Regions from separate parts of the Paenibacillus sp. cl141a genome, predicted to be linked through region 1. Evidence: riboswitches for the same ligand, from Rfam matches in the RefSeq annotation. Region 1 holds a riboswitch; each other region holds the start of a gene.
The links. Region 1 has a riboswitch for cyclic di-AMP ahead of BMX45_RS29830 (3D domain-containing protein). Riboswitches for the same ligand answer to the same signal wherever they lie in the genome.
Positions count from the first base shown of each region.

Region 2: linked by a shared signal. The riboswitch ahead of BMX45_RS02820 (C40 family peptidase) and the one ahead of BMX45_RS29830 (3D domain-containing protein) in region 1 are both predicted to bind cyclic di-AMP.
Region 3: linked by a shared signal. The riboswitch ahead of BMX45_RS30260 (C40 family peptidase) and the one ahead of BMX45_RS29830 (3D domain-containing protein) in region 1 are both predicted to bind cyclic di-AMP.

Region 1 is NZ_FNZO01000019.1:10,091-15,547, forward strand. It holds gene BMX45_RS29815 (AbrB/MazE/SpoVT family DNA-binding domain-containing protein) at 205-459, opposite strand; gene BMX45_RS29820 (HD domain-containing protein) at 783-2,072, shown strand; gene BMX45_RS29825 (TatD family hydrolase) at 2,168-2,935, shown strand; cyclic di-AMP (ydaO/yuaA leader) riboswitch at 3,141-3,355, shown strand; gene BMX45_RS29830 (3D domain-containing protein) at 3,625-4,812, shown strand; gene rnmV (ribonuclease M5) at 4,998-5,457, shown strand, end outside.
Region 2 is NZ_FNZO01000001.1:589,671-595,127, reverse strand. It holds gene BMX45_RS02825 (stalk domain-containing protein) at 24-1,298, shown strand; gene BMX45_RS02820 (C40 family peptidase) at 1,419-1,895, opposite strand; cyclic di-AMP (ydaO/yuaA leader) riboswitch at 1,899-2,032, opposite strand; gene BMX45_RS02815 (hypothetical protein) at 2,295-2,822, shown strand; gene BMX45_RS02810 (ROK family protein) at 3,130-4,083, opposite strand; gene BMX45_RS02805 (copper homeostasis protein CutC) at 4,119-4,805, opposite strand; gene BMX45_RS02800 (leucyl aminopeptidase family protein) at 4,836-5,457, opposite strand, start outside.
Region 3 is NZ_FNZO01000020.1:36,824-42,280, forward strand. It holds gene BMX45_RS30250 (M1 family metallopeptidase) at 1-613, shown strand, start outside; gene BMX45_RS30255 (hypothetical protein) at 625-1,452, shown strand; cyclic di-AMP (ydaO/yuaA leader) riboswitch at 1,799-1,934, shown strand; gene BMX45_RS30260 (C40 family peptidase) at 1,939-2,412, shown strand; gene BMX45_RS30265 (GNAT family N-acetyltransferase) at 3,059-3,559, shown strand; gene BMX45_RS30270 (c-type cytochrome) at 3,721-4,077, shown strand; gene BMX45_RS30275 (4a-hydroxytetrahydrobiopterin dehydratase) at 4,178-4,492, opposite strand; gene BMX45_RS30280 (hypothetical protein) at 4,601-4,894, opposite strand; gene motA (flagellar motor stator protein MotA) at 5,086-5,457, shown strand, end outside.

The DNA.
Region 1 (5,457 bases):
TGCATATTTCAAATACTTTATGGGGACCGCAAAACATATAAAATGGGATTAAAGAATGGAATACGCTTCACTGAGAACTTATAATTCTTTAATCCCAAAAAAAGACCTCCCTGCGGCCGGGTTCATAGCCGAGGAAGGCACCAAGGAGATATGAAAAAGGTTAGAATTAACAAAATGTAATAATGCTATTATATACTAAAAATCTTAATTTGTCACAGGTGTAGGGATTTCCGAGATACATTCATGGCAAACAATTTTACCTTTGAAGTAAGTGACGTTCTCAGCGTTACCACAGAAGATGCAGGCAGGCTCATATTTCTTAAGCATGATGCGTTCGCCGTCTACATAAATCTCCAATGCATCTTTCTCACCAATTCCGAGCGTGCGGCGCAACTCAATCGGAATGACGACCCGTCCAAGCTCATCGACTTTCCTTACAATTCCTGTTGATTTCATCATAACTTATAAATGCCCCTCTCGCCATAATTTAAAAAAGTCATAATTCGACATAGTTCTAGTTTTTATGTTATTTATAGTACCAACGATTCCCAAAACAGTCAACCTATATTTTTGAAAAATCGGTACCTGTTTACGAAAGTATAGTGAACAAAAGCCTTATATAGCAACGGAATTACCATAATCGAACCAATTTTCACGGCGATTTTGGATTTGTCGATTTGGAAAGCGCGATTTTACGTTATTCGACACAGTTCGACATTAGATGTCAAAAGAAGTGTTTATCGGCTAAAACCAAAGCGTGAACGAGAAGGAGATGAGATGAAATGCATTCACCCATTTCGGAAGAAAAAGTGTTTAAGGACCCCGTCCATAATTACATTCATGTGCAGGACGACATTATATGGCGGTTAATCGATACCCCGGAATTTCAGCGGCTTCGCCGGGTCAGGCAGCTGGGCACTTCTTTCCTGACCTTTCATGGAGCTGAGCACAGCCGATTCTCCCATTCTCTTGGAGTCTATGAAATTACGAGAAGAATCATCTCTCAATTCGAACGGAGAGGGTATTCGGATTGGCCTGCCGAGGAACGGCAAGTAGCGCTCTGCGCGGCGCTGCTGCATGATGTGGGGCACGGACCTTTTTCCCATTCCATAGAAGAAGCTTTTCATATGAACCACGAGGATTGGACATGCCGGATCCTGCTCGGAGATACTTGCGTCAATCGGGTACTGCAGGAGCTCGGTGCCGATTTTCCCGAGAAGGTTGCCTCCGTTATTAACAAAACCTACGATAAGCCGATTGTGATGAATCTGGTCACTAGTCCGCTGGATGCAGACCGGATGGATTATTTGCTAAGGGATGCTTACTATACGGGAGTCAATTATGGAACGATTGATATCGACCGAATCTTGCGGATGCTGCGGCCGTACCGGGATCGGGTCGTCGTGAAGGAATCGGGCATGCACGCGGTGGAGGATTATCTCATGTCGCGGTATCAAATGTACTGGCAGGTGTATTTTCATCCCGTCACCCGAAGCTCCGAAATCATCCTGCGCCAAATCTTTCGCCGGGCCAAGGAGCTGCATGACCGTGGATATGCTTTCCGGTTCATGATCGAACCGCTTCCTGCGCTGTTTTTGGGGAATATCGGCGTGCATCAATATCTGCGCCTTGATGAAGCCCTGATTCAAACGGCCTTTCTGCAATGGACGGAAGAGGAAGACCCGCTTCTTAGCGAATTATGCGGCCGTTTCATGCACCGGAAGCTCTACAAATACGTAGAAATCGACAACATCGATCTGGAAACCATCGACGGGATCCGCCAAGCGTTCCGCGCCGTGGGGCTGCATCCGGAATATGACCTGGAGATTGATTTTCCAACGGATCTTCCTTATGATAAGGTTCATTCCGATATGCCGCTTAACGAGAAACAGATTCTCCTTCTGGACCGGCATGACGAGCTGAGGGAAATCTCGGAGGTATCCGATATCGTACGCTCGATCAGCGGCATTCATAAAGGGCGGTATCATCTTTATTATCCGGAGGAGAAGGTGGGCCCGCTCCTGGGTCAAATGCCGGAAAGGATCGCCGACGTTTTCAAACAACAGCATTAAATCAGGCAAAACAGGACAACACCGTTATTACTCTTGCATTCAACCAACTAATGGAAAATAGGCGACATAGAAACGACAGGAAGGAGAGTGTGGATATTATGCTGTTCGACACGCACACTCATATGGACGCTCCCCAATTCGACGAAGACCGGGAAGCTGCAATTCAGCGGGCGCTTGAAGCCGGCGTTACGCGGATGATCAATATCGGATTTAACCGGGAGACGATCCCGACCACGATGAAGCTGGCGGAGACTTATGATTTTATATATGCAGCGATAGGCTGGCATCCTGTAGATGCGATCACCATGGAGGATCAGGACCTGGATTGGATCGCCTCTTTATGCAGTCACGAGAAAGTGGTGGCAATCGGGGAGATCGGCTTGGACTATCATTGGGATACGTCCCCCAAGGAAGTGCAGCACCGTGTGCTTCGTCGCCAGATCGGGCTTGCCCGGGAATTGAACATGCCCATTGTCATTCATAACCGGGATGCGCATGAAGATATCGTTAACATTTTGCGTGAAGAAAAAGCCTCCGAGGTCGGCGGTGTCATGCATTCCTTCTCCGGAAGCTGGGAAACGGCCAAAATGTGCCTGGATATGGGATTCCATATCTCGTTTGGGGGGCCGATTACGTTCAAGAATGCGAAGCAGCCCAAAGAGGTTTTGGCAAAGGTTCCGCTTGATCGATTATTGATCGAAACGGACGCGCCTTACCTGACACCTCATCCCTTCCGCGGGAAACGAAATGAGACCGCATATGTAAAATTGGTGGCGGAGGCGGCAGCCGAAATTAGAGGGTTGTCCTATGAGGAATTGGCCCAAATTACCACCAAAAATGCGCTGGAACGATTTGGCATTTAACGAAAACGAGAGCAAAAGTGATGAAAAAGGGAGCTTTTTCGATTAATTAAAGTTTTTTAATCAGAAAAGGCGTTGATATTACAATATTTTAACCTTTTACATGAGAAAATGTGGTTGAATGTCGCTTTACAACCTGCATACAAACAGGATATCATCTTTTCAGTGATAAGAAGCTGCGATGTGCAGGTCGCAGCCGAATATTTCATGAACCGTCTCGCTTAATCTCCGAAATTCTGGAGAACGGGGGAACCGATACTGCGGTGCATACTGGTCTGGATGCACGAAGCTGTATTTGATTTCTTTTTCGGGTCTTTGGGGTGAATTTGAAGGATCTCGCCATGAGCGGGCATCCGGATATAGGGCGTCTCTCTTACGTCCGAACCCGACAGCTAACTCCGTAAGCGAAATAAGAGGGGAAATCTCGTGCATACCATTTCCATGATTTCATTCATCAGGAAGCCACGTTAGAGCCTCTAGTACTCTTTCAATGGCTTCTTTTATTTTTGAATAATGGAGAAGGGTTCATCATACTCTTGGTAAACAGGAGGTGATGGCAGATGGACGGAAGACGGGAATTGACGCAGGGTGTAGATAGATAGCAGGGCGCCCTGTGAGAAAAATTGCTATAGTCACGTCAAATGCATTCATGCGTTTACCTAGACGGCGGGACTATGAAGGAGGATGGAATAGTGGGCATTTTTCAACCTGAAGAAACCCATGAATCACAATCATCCAGCATGTCTTACGCATTGAGATGGAAGCATGACAATTTGCGTCAACTGATGTTGCTCGGCGCCATGGGTGCCGTTACGGTATCACTTCTCATATCGTTGGTTGTACATGACCAGGCAGGCAAGGAAGTTCAGCTTGTCGTCGACGGCCGGGTCACTACGGTGGAAACACGTGGATCGTTGCTGCAGGAATTGCTGGATGAGCAAGCGATCACGTTGAGTCCCCAAGATCAAATTTCGATGCCCCTGAACGGCGCGATCCGGGACGGAGACCGAATTATTATTGACAGAGCTATTCCAGTCAACGTTACGGTAGGCAGCAAAACCAAAACCATATTTACATCCCAGGATACAGTTGATCATGTACTCAAAGAGGCTGGTGTTACGATCCAGGGTGAAGATATAGTACAACCGTCGCAAGACACGAAGCTGACCAGCAATATGAATATCCATGTCGTTCGCGTCACGAAGCAAAAAGTTAAGGAAACGGAAGACCGCGAATTCCGCGTGATCAAGACGGCCGATCCATCGCTTGAAAAGGGTGATAACCGCGTTATTCAGCGAGGCGAGCCTGGTCTTATGGTGAACCATTACGAGAAGGTCTACCACAATGGCAAGCTGGTTTCCAAGACGAAGGTCTCCCAAGAAATTGAACGCAAAACGAAGGATAAAATCATTGCCGTAGGCACGAAAAAAGTGGAGAAGCCTGTTATCGTCCAGGCGGCAGCCACCGATGTAAAAGCTACACCGGCTAAATTGTCCGGCACGAAAAAAGTAACGACCGCTAAGGCTGTGGAGAACAACGTGGTTTCCCGCGCAGGCGTTGATTTTAAATACAAGAAGGTATTGAACAACGTGTCGATGACGGCGTATTCGGCCGAGCAGCAAGGAATCGGTACGCGTACCGCATCCGGCACTCGCGTTACGGAAGGTCGCACCATCGCCGTTGATCCTAACATCATCCCGATCGGGTGGTGGGTCTACATCGAGGGCATCGGCTTCCGCCGTGCTGAAGATACGGGCGGCGCCATCAAAGGCAACAAAATCGATGTCTATTACGATTCGTTGAAATCGGCCATGAATTTCGGCCGGAAGAGCGGCCGCACCGTTTACGTGATCGGTCCGGTTAAACCTGAATTGAACTAGACGCATGAATTCCAATTTACTTTGCCATTCTAATGCTATACTATTTAGCTTATAATATATGATGATCAAGAAGAGGAATATTTCCTCTTCTTTTGTTTTGTTAAGACCGGAGTAATCAAGGCTAAACGGGTTGAACCTTAACGTTGTACAAGCCTGCTCTGCTTGGGAAGGAAGAGAATGAACGCATGATTAAAGAAGTGATTGTCGTTGAAGGCAGGGACGATACCGTTGCCATTAAACGGGCCGTAGAGGCCGATACGATCGAAACCGGCGGTTCAGCGATCAACAAACAAATCCTGAAGCGCATAGCGCTTGCCCAGGAGCGCAGAGGCATTATCATATTGACGGACCCTGACCATGCGGGTGAACGAATCCGCAAAATCGTGGATCAGGGCGTACCCGGCTGCAAGCACGCCTTCATTCCGGAAGCGGATGCTACCCGGAAAGGGGATATCGGCGTGGAGAATGCCTCGCCAGAGGCGATACGGCGCGCGCTGGAGCGGGTTCACACGTCTTTTGAGGGTGGAGAGAGCCTGATCAGTTTGGAGGATCTGCTGGAGGCGGGATTATCGGCTCACCCTGAGGCCGCGGCAAGACGGAAGGCGATGGGCAATCTGCTGGGCATCGGATACTGCAACAGCAAGC
Region 2 (5,457 bases), on a different contig from region 1:
TGGATTGGAGGGAAAACAATAGCATGCTGCATAAACCAATAGGAAAAACGGCCGTCGCTGCCGTTCTTGCCTTATCTCTGCTCGGAACCGCTCCCCATATCGGCCAGGTACATGCTGCGCCTGCCATTTCGGTAAAGCTGGATGACGTTGCGCTTACATTCGATGCAGCTCCCAGGATAGACAAAGGGGTCACTTACGTGCCGTTCCGGACGGTCGGTGAGGCGCTCGGCATTCAAATCACGTGGAACAGCAAGACGCAAACGGTGAAGGCCATCGGCGAGGTGAAAGGTCAAACGACGGAAGTGCTGCTTCAAGTGGGAAGCACGAGCGCAACCGTCAACGGTAAAAAAGTGAAGCTGGCCGCTCCCCCTGTCCAGCGGGAAGGCCGCGTTCTGATTCCGCTCAGCTCGTTCAGCAGCCAATTCGGCGTCAATGTGGGCTGGAATCAGGCGACTCGCACGGTCTCCCTCGTGTCGCCGCAGCGCGAAATGCATCTAAGAGCCTTTTACGCTTTGCAATCTTTCCAAGAGCGGGATCTCGTAGCATCCATGAATTCAGTCGCCTTCGGCTGGAGCCGCATTGATCGGGAAGGTCAGTTTACGCTTCAAGGCGACGAGTATCGTCTGCCTGCGCCGGCCGGCGACGTGACTCCGCAATCGATTGTTGCGGATGCAGCGGATCGGGAGATTAAACCGTACCTGATGGTATACGCTTTGGACGGAAACGGCGAATTAACCAAAGTCCTCAGCGACAGCAGCCTACGCCAAAAGTCCATTGAGGGCATCACAACCGCGGTGGCGGATAACGGATTCGGCGGCGTGGTGCTTGATTTCGAAGGGCTCGGTTTTAAACTGGATGCCGTGAAGCAGCAGAAGCTGCTTAATGATTACGTCAAGCAATTGAAAGCGGCATTGCCGAGCGACATGGCTCTGTCCTTAGCGGTTCCGCCATTGAACAGCGCCTATAAAGGCTATGATTACAAGACGCTGGCCTCCCTTGCCGACGATCTCATCGTCATGGCGTATCAGTACAATCCGGTTGGCACTAAAGCCCAGGTTCCTGAACCCAACAGTCTGGTGGACCAAGCCATTCAGCAGGCACTTCAGGCAGGCGTTCCTAAGCAGAAGCTCCTGCTCGGCATCAGCTTAAGCAGCGAAACCGCCACATCCGTCGACGATAAGCTCGGCTTGGCCAAGCGCTATGGTCTGAAAGGTGCCGCCTTCTGGCGTCTGGGCTTGTTCCGTTCCTATAATAATGGCATGGAAGCCGCCGTGAATGCCTCTGTCGTAAAGGAATAATCTAATGAATCCTTTCGCAGCATCCCCAATTATAATCTTCAAAAAAAAAAGAAAGCCTGACAAGATCATCTCTTGTCAGGCTTTCCGGTTATGTATCGCACTCTAAACTGCGTATTCCAATTAGCTCGCGCTTCCTACCAGTTTAGCATAGTTCTCTTGACTCAATACACGGCGCGCCGTAACATAACGCGGTTCGTAATAGGAGTCGCTAAGCTTGCTGATTCTTACGCCCTTGCTGCTGGAAGCATGCGCAAATTGTCCATCTCCAATGTAAACGCCCGCATGGGAAATGCCGCTTCCGCTTGTATTGAAGAATACCAAATCTCCGACTCTCAGATCCTCGCGATCCACATGAACCCCGGCATTAGCCTGACTCTGGGAAGTGCGTGGAAGATCCAAGTCGAAATTTCTAAACATATACAGAATAAATCCGGAGCAATCAAATCCGCTTGTCGTTGTTCCGCCCCATTTATAAGGCGTTCCTACCAATTGCTTCACTTGATGCTGAAAATTCGGTTGTTGATCAGCATAGGCTGATACGGCACCTGAAGAAAAAATAATTGCAGACCCAAGCAATGTGATGACAAATTTCTTCAAAATATGTTCTCTCCTTCGATGCCTACGGAGTTAGCTAAGGGTTCGGTTGAAGGTTCCCTATACTCTCTATGGTACAAGAATAATTCACCCAAGACGGTTCCCCCGTTTTCACAAACGAAATTCGGCAAAATTCATTAACATTTTGTAACCTTCTCTTAATATAGTATACAAGCAAGGATGCTGTCAATAATATCCTAGAAATCTATCACTATATGTTAATCAATGTCGTTTAGGCTGAAAATTTTCATGTATTTTCATAATGCCATCTCACATACTCATGACAATTATGTAACACTCCATCGAGCCTCCGGCGACGTTTTATGAACGGGCATGCAACTTTTTGGCAGTTCGGAACGTTTACATATTCAGACAAGAAATCAAAGAGGTGATCCTTCGCTTATGAGTCAAATCACGATGGCTGAAGCTTTGGCAGTCCGGGCAGCAATCAACCGTCTCATGAATCAATTGATGTCGGAACGCTTGAACAACAGCAGCACGATCATTGAAAAAGGGGAAACGGCGGAGTATCCTGCACGAAGCGTGGATGCCATTACGGAAGAGATCGAAGCCGCCGCAGCGGATTACAGAAAGCTGGATCTGCTGATGGCAATCTCCAACACGACGCAGACCATTAGTTGGAACGGCTCCGACATGACCATCATGGAGGCGATCGAGCTCGCCAAACAAATGCGCAGCGATATCGGACAACTTGCCCATCTCGGCTCCCGCAAGAAGCTGGAGCGCCAGAACGGCCGGGGAAGCGGAGATGGCGCCGTAACGCTGTTTAACGTGGCCTTATACGATCCGGAAGCTTATCAGGCGCAGGCGCGCAAGAAGGAACGCGAAGTGACCAGGCTCTCCTCACTGATCGAGCATGCCAACCATACGAGCATGATTACGTTCGACGCATCAAAATACATGGAATAGCGGAAGCCGCCGGCTCCAAGCCTGCAGGCCGCCTCGCGTGCGGGTTTGGAGCCGGCGGCTTCCGTCGGCGGGCGGGAAAGTGCGGGCAACCGCTTATTGTTTGTCGGATACAAACAAACCTAATAGGAAACCAAAAACTCGACTCCAGTGAAAACGGATGACGGCTTACGGTTTACGCCTATCACCTGTCACAAGTTACGGACTTCGCTTACGCAAATATGATCGCTCCGTTTCCCGCTCTCTTCATGAAATAATCAGAAAGCCGCCCTTGAAGGGCGGCTTTTGTTGCCTTTTCTTTACGAATGTACTATTGGAACAAGGCTGCGGCTCCCACCAGGCCAACATCGTCCCGCAGTCCCGCAGGAACGATCTCGTACGTTCCTAGATAGGACGGCATGACGAGCTTATCCGTCATTTCCCGCAGCTGCGGGAATAGGAGCTCCCCTGCTCTGCTCACACCCCCGCCAACCACGATGCGATCGGGGTTGAAGCTGTGAATGACGTTAACCATTCCAAGCGCCATGTAATAAACGGCACGATCGATGACCTCCACTGCGACGGGGTCATGAAGACGTTTAGCCTCGAATACATGCCTGGCGTTCACGCCTCCATCGGCTGCGGCCAGTTCAGAAATAACGCTGGTCTGGGTAAGCATCCGCTGGGATGCTGCCAGGCCGATGGCCGTTCCTGAAGCAAACACCTCCCAGCAGCCATGGCTGCCGCAATTGCACTGCGGACCGCTGGGATCAATGATATGATGCCCAAGCTCCCCTGCAAAGGAATTGCTGCCCAGAAACAGCTTGCCATCCAGCACGATGCCTGAACCGATGCCTGTGCTGAGCGTCACGTAAACCATGTTCGTCGACCCTCGGCCGGCACCTCTTACATATTCGCCCCATGCGGCTGCATTGGCATCATTCAGCACTTGTACTTCCGTATTCAGATCTCGTTCCATCCAGGCTTTGAGAGGGACGTTGGTCCATTCCGGCAAATTCGTGCCGTGAATGACAATGCCCTCCCGGCTGTTAACCGTTCCCGGCGAAGCCATGCCTACGCCTCGAAGCGGGTGGCCGCCCGACACGCTGCGAATCATGTTCGTAATTCTCGCGACCACTTCCTCGGCCGTACGCGCTCCGGCTGTCTCCATTTGCTCCCGGTTCAGCAGCTGTCCTTCGGAATCAAAGAGCGCTGCCGCGATCTTCGTACCCCCAAGGTCAACGCCAACCACAAATTCTTGCTGTTTATTCAATTCGGTTTGCAATTTTTGTTCACCTGTTTCCGATAGGTTTGCTACTTCTATTGATGTAAGCTGTCAGCCAATGATCGCAGCTCAACCGGATCAATGGGCTTCAGCCCTGATCGGCCATACCGGACAGCGGAGCAGAAATGAACCTCGCTCACGCCGGTCTGGTCGATGAAATCGCGTATGATTTCCCACTTCAGGCCGTTCCCGGCCAATATCTTAAGCCCGCTCCCTGCGGCTTGTTCCACAAGCTCGCGTATCCTCGGGATTGCTTGCGGTGCCGGCTGAGGTCCTCCCGAGGTCAAGACGCGGGTGACGGCCGGGTATTTCTGCAACGTACGCAGCCCTTCGAACTGATCTTCCAATTCATCAAAAGCCCGGTGGAATGTCACTTGCATATCGCCCGTCCATTCCAGCATTTGGGCCAAGGCGGCCTCGTCGATCTTTCCTTCCGGAGTCATCATGCCAAGGACCACGCCAGCCGCACCCGCTTTGCGGATCGCCTTAACCTCCGCAACCATGGTTGCTATATCCAGCGAGTTATACACAAAGGATCTGCTATGGGGCCTTACCATCGCATGGACCGGAATCCGAACGGCTTTCACGACCTCTTCCACGAGACCGATGCCCGGCGTGAGCCCGCCTTCGGTGATCGCCGTGATCAATTCCAGACGATCCGCGCCATTCTTCTCGGCTGTGATGGCATCGTCCACGCATGTTGCGATAATTTCAAGCAGCATGTTCTTCACTCCTTACTGTCGTTGGTTCGCTTATGCAGGGCGAAACTGCTTCTCCACATAGTCCGCCAGCAGCCTGGCTCCATAGCCGGTAGCCCCTGCCGTGGAGTGAGGGAATTCCCGTTTATACTGGACCGTGCCTGCCATATCGATATGCACCCATTTCATGGTCTCCGCCACAAAATGTCGGATGAACAACGCTGCCGTGATCGCGCCTGCCAAAGTCGACGTGCCGACATTCCTCAGGTCGGCATAATCGCTTCTGAGCTCGGATTCATACTCGTCCATCAGCGGCATGGGCCATAAGCGCTCTCCGTTGCGCTCCCCGATCTCGACCAAATCGGCCGTTATCTCCTGATCGCCCCAAATACCGGCAATCTCCAAGCCCAATGCCGCACCGACATTGCCGGTAAGGGTAGCGATATCGATCACCTTATCTGCGTTAAGATGGGCTGCGTGCAGCAGCGCGTCCGCAATGATCAATCTTCCTTCCCCGTCCGTATTCGCTACCTGAACGCTCAGGCCGTTCGGATAGTGAACGACGGAAGAAGGAAGCATCGCATCCGGTCCCGATAAATTATCCGCTACGGCGACCAATGCCGTAACCCGTACCGGAGCTTTCCGCGACACCAGAATATCCATGGCGCCCACGACG
Region 3 (5,457 bases), on a different contig from region 1:
GATGGAGTCCTGGAAATACAGCTCACACGAGAACTACGCGCTGAATGTTTACACGAGAGGCAAGCTGGTGCTGCAAGGCATTGAACGGCAGGTCGGTCCGCAGATGATGGGGAAAATCATGCATACCTATGCCCAGAAATACCGGTTCAAGCACCCAACCACGTCTGATTTTCAGAAAGTCGTCGAGCAAGTAAGCAAAACCTCCTGGCAATCGTATTTTGACCAATATGTATATGGAAGCCAAATGGCCGACGTCGCCATCGATGTAATCAAAACCAAAAATAAAGGCACGTCAGACCATCCGCTCTATGAATCCACGGTCAAGATTACGAGCAAGGACGGAGATATAACCGATGTGCCTATCGTGTTCGCCTTTGAGGACGGCAAAACGGTGGAGCGAACCTGGAGCGGCAAGGACGGAAAAGTTACGTACACCTTGGAGTACAGCACCCCGCTCGCCTGGGCCATGGTTGATCCGAAATACTCCATCGTTTTGGAGAATAGACACATCAATAACTATATGAAGGCAGGAATGGATCCGAAGGTGGTCACACGCTGGAATCTCAGTATTACCAAGCTTGTGGAGACGTTGTTCGGCAGCCTGTCATGGTGAGGGGGGAGCACATGAAAAGTTATGCAGGCCAAGGGTGGATCAGTGTTAAAGACCAATTATACGTCTCCATTCTGCTGTTCTTGTACCGCATGCTGTGGGGATATTGCCTGTACCGGCTTGTAAAATCGGCAGTCGTCCCCCTGTTGATGCGGTATCCGGATTCTGCCCCTAACGAGCTTAGTCGCCTGTTATTCTTCTACGAGGGCGAGATGAGTCTATCGTTAAGCGGCACCGTCCATACCTATGGTTGGCTTCTGGCCGCTCTGCTCCTGATCCGGATGGTATGTACCCCGCTCATTCGGGCAGGCATCTTCTATAACCTCCACCAGGAGGCCAAGGGCGAGCGCGGATTATTCTTCTTCACCGGCATGCAGAAGCTGTGGAAGCCCGTTACGGTATTCTATCTGATCGAACTTGTTCTTACCTTTGTGCCCGGATACTGGATTCTGCCCAAAATCCTTCCGATCCTGCTGAACGGGATCCATGAGCCGGTTCTGCTGCTTCATGCGCTGCCTCATGCAGCCGGCTGGTTTCTGTACGCCTATCTGATTCGCCTGTTATTGCTCTATATGCAATTCGGCCGTACGGACAATTCCGGCATGATCAGCTCCGTTCTTGCGCTCTTCCGCCGACTGGGCACGGCCGTGCTGTTATCCCTTACCGTTGGCGGATCAGCCTGCGTCATTCTTTTGCTCCTGAGTTCGGCATCGCTCCTCTGGGCGGGATTGATCGGCTTGATTATTCAGCAAGCCTCTTATTTTCTAAATGGGCTTTTCCAAATTTGGGTAATTTCCGCCCAATACCATTTGTGGCGGGATTCTTCCTCGCAGCATGCCTAATCGTTACATTTCGTTACCATCCTATGATGAACAAGCTCGTAAATATGCTGTAATCGGAAGCGACACATTTCTCTCTCGGACTTGATTTTACAAAGAATAGAAACTCTTTTTTCCTCAATATTACATTTTCCGATGGCCAAATTACAAAAAAACCTGATCCCGCTTGACGGGGACAGGTTTTTTTGTATAAAAATGAGCTTTCCTCATTTGCCAAATTGTTAATACTCTGCTAAAATAACGAATATGTTAGTAACAACTTTGTCATCTTTACTGTAACTTTTTGCTGGAACTATGTAATTTCGTTAAGCATGTTGGAACGTCAGACATCAATGAATGGGTTCATCAACATTTTAAGGAGCCGAATTCCCATGATTGGGAAGCGGGGGATCCGTTTTGGGTGAATTGATCTCGCAAGAGAGGGATCATAGGGGACCTTCAACCGAACCCTTAAGCTAACCTCGCAGGCAATGGAAGGAGCTTTTTGTTTTGAAAAAGAAGTTAACGGCCGTTTCTCTAGGCCTGGCCCTCGCACTCACATTAGGGACCGGAAGCGCTTTCGCCGATTCCAAATTAAATACTGCAATCAAACCAGCCATTGGTGTCTCTTATAAAACAGGTGGAACCACAACGAATGGTTTTGACTGCTCCGGATTCACCAGCTATATCTACAAGAAACTTGGTCTAAGCCTGCCGCGCACGTCTGCAGCTCAATACAAAGTCGGTACGGCCGTAGCCAAGAGCAAGCTGAAAGCTGGCGATCTCGTGTTCTTCAACACATCCGGCAGAGGTGTATCTCATGTGGGTATTTATGTTGGGGGCGGCAAATTCGCTCATTCCTCATCCTCGCGCGGTGTCATTATCAGTCCGCTGAGCCAGAGCTATTACGCCAATCGATACGTAGGTGCTAAGCGAGTCATGAGTCAGTCTACGTACAACTCTGTAGCCGTGAACTACAATTAATTATTGGAACTTCATCGATTTATCCTTTACAAGAAGCCCTGGGCGTATGAGATTGTGCCGATCTCATCCAGCGGCTTTTTCTTTTGTCTGCTCTGTGTATACCTTTATAACGTTTGGGACAACGAAAAAGTTCCCACTTTTCGAGAAAAAAAGAAAATTATTATGCAAATTCACATCGCTTCCTCATGTCGTTGCATCTTCTACCCTTTATATACCCTCCTCTCCCTTCATTAAACACCATAATGGAAAAATATTGATTTTATTTTCAGCGTCGGCAGCCGATGCGATTAATTAAATAGCAAAACTCAACAGGAGTAATTCCCACCCTTGCTTGCTGTCTGATAGAATGGACGCAGTAACAAGTTTGTCATTAAATAAGTGGGGCGTGGTCATCCACCGCTTGCTGAGGACTACTACGAGCAGCGATACGTAGGTGCCGAGCGCATCATGAGCAATGTTCAGTATGAAAAGTCGACCGGAGAATCCTGCCCAAGCTTCGATGTCTTATCCTCCTCCTGCCCATACATATCCGTTTGCCTGTCAAAGGAAACCTACTTCTCTTGGACGGGCTTTTTGATGCGGCTAGAATGTTCGAGGAATGGGGTATAATTTAATTTGTAATTACTACGACAGGGGGACTTTGCCAATGGATGCAGCACCGATTTCATTTCACACGGTGGTCATGCGTGAAGAGCATGCGAAAGAAATATGCGCCTGGACCTATCCTCCTCCCTATAACATTTACGGTTTTCTTCCCTGGGAGCAGATGAAAGGGCTTGAGATCGAGTTTGGGGATCCGGTCATCCGCCGGGAACAGTACATTTCGATTTTGGATGAACGGAAGACGCTATGGGGATTTGCCCAGCTATTTCCGATGCATGAGGTTACGCGGATCGGGCTCGGCATGCGGCCTGATTGGTGCGGGCGGGGAATGGGTAAACGGTTTATGCAGACGATTGTCCGGGAAGCGAGGCAGAGGCGGCCTGCCAATGAGATCGACCTGGAGGTAATGACCTGGAATGAACGCGCGATCCGCGCGTACGAAAAGGCGGGCTTTCATATTACCGATACGTATGAGCGCCTTACACCGACGGGAAACGCCCTTTTCTACTGCATGGTGTATGAGCCTCCGACAAATGAGGAATAGTAATCTTTGTCTATATGAAAAGGCACAATTTTGTGTACTTTTTATGAAGGTGCGCGGTATAGTTGCTTTTTTTGTCACAACTGGCTATGCTGTCTATGGATGTTGGTTTATAATGGAGACAAGTGCAAAAGTGCAGTATACATAGAAGGGACGATATGACGATGCAAAAATGGATCATGAGCGGATTGTTCTTCGTCGCATGTGCGTTGGCTATTGCGCTGATGTTTACGCTCCCAGGCAAGGAACAGGTAGCTCAGGAAGAGAAGCCGACTATGCCGGAAGTGACTCTGGATGCTGCCGCAGCGGAAGCCACACTGAAAGCAAGCTGCATCAGCTGTCATGGTGACCAACTTCAAGGCGGCGCTGGACCGGCTTTGAATCAAGTAGGCGGACACATGGATGCGGACGCGATCTTCAACGTTGTAACCAAAGGCCGTAAGGGCATGCCTTCCTTTAAGGATCAACTTAAGCCTGAAGAAATCGCAAACATCGCGCTGTACCTTGCTGAGAAAAAATAAATCAGCTTATACGCAAAACACGCTTGAACCTGGAGAACCTCCCGGCGCAAGCGTGTTTTTACATATTGGGGAGCTATGACCGGATGGACCCGTCTCCCGTCTATTGTCCCGACTTGCCGTCCTTGGAACGGCTTTTCTCATAGGTCTCGTTAAACTGCTGCGCTTCCTTAATATCCACAGCCGTAATGCCGCCGTCGTCCCAGGAAGTGAGACGCAGCGTAACGACTTTATAATCTATGGTGATGTAGGGGTGATGTCCGAAAGCTTCCGAAATAGCTGCCACTTCATCAACAAAAGCGATTCCCTTCATGAAGGAGGAGAAGGTATACTTTCTGACGATCCATCTCCCTTGTTCAAATTCCCAACCCTCAAGCTTTTCCAGATGAGCCTCTACTTCTTGCTGCGTATAAAGCATCTTTTATCTTCCTCCCCGAAAAAAAACCTATCGTAAAGCCGACTGACACGAGTATGGGCTTCTGTCATCTATTCTATTCTGCCCTGTATCCGTTGATAACTGGAGTGATTACACAAGAGCCACAAAGGCCAACTCTTCTTCACCGATCAAAATATGTATTCGATGGTTATTCTGGTCATGCATGACCACACCGCTGCCGACGCTAATCACCGGCTCCGTACCCAGCGCATAGAACAAATCCTCTGCCAACGCCTCATGAACCTCATTCCGCTCGGCATCGGCCAGATTGCCCCAATCCTCCGCTTCCATTTCAAAGAAAACGTAGCTGTCGGAAATTCGCCCGACGGCTTCGGTCAATTCCGCGAGGATTTCGCCGTAATCCCTTCCGTGCTTCACACCCATCTCAATCACTCCTTTCCTTACCGTACTAAGCTTCGTTTCCCTTCCTTCCATTATACCGGAAATTACAACTAAAAAAAAAAGCCCGACCTGACGATAAATAGGATAACGCCCCACAAAAGGGGCCCGGTTCTCCATGAGAGCCGTTCTGACGAATGGATTCGTTATTTTATTTCTCACGGATGAGGTGTGGTATGGAAATTTCAACAATTATAGGCTTAATCATCGGTATCGTCGCGGTACTGGTGGGCATGATTCTTAAAGGTGCCTCCCTTCTCGCTTTGTATAACCCGGCAGCCTATCTAATCATTCTTGGCGGTACGGCAGCAACTTTATTCATCGGATTTCCGTTATCCGAGCTGAAAAAGATTCCGAAGCTGGTCAAAATGACCTTCGTGAAACAGAATCTGATGGACAAGACGGACATGATCAAGCTGTTCATGGAATGGGCTTCGATTACGCGCCGTGAAGGTCTGCTGGCTCTGGAAACCAAAGTCGATGAGATCGATGACAGCTTCCTGCGTAACGGAATGCGCATGATTATCGACGGCAACGATCAGGAATTC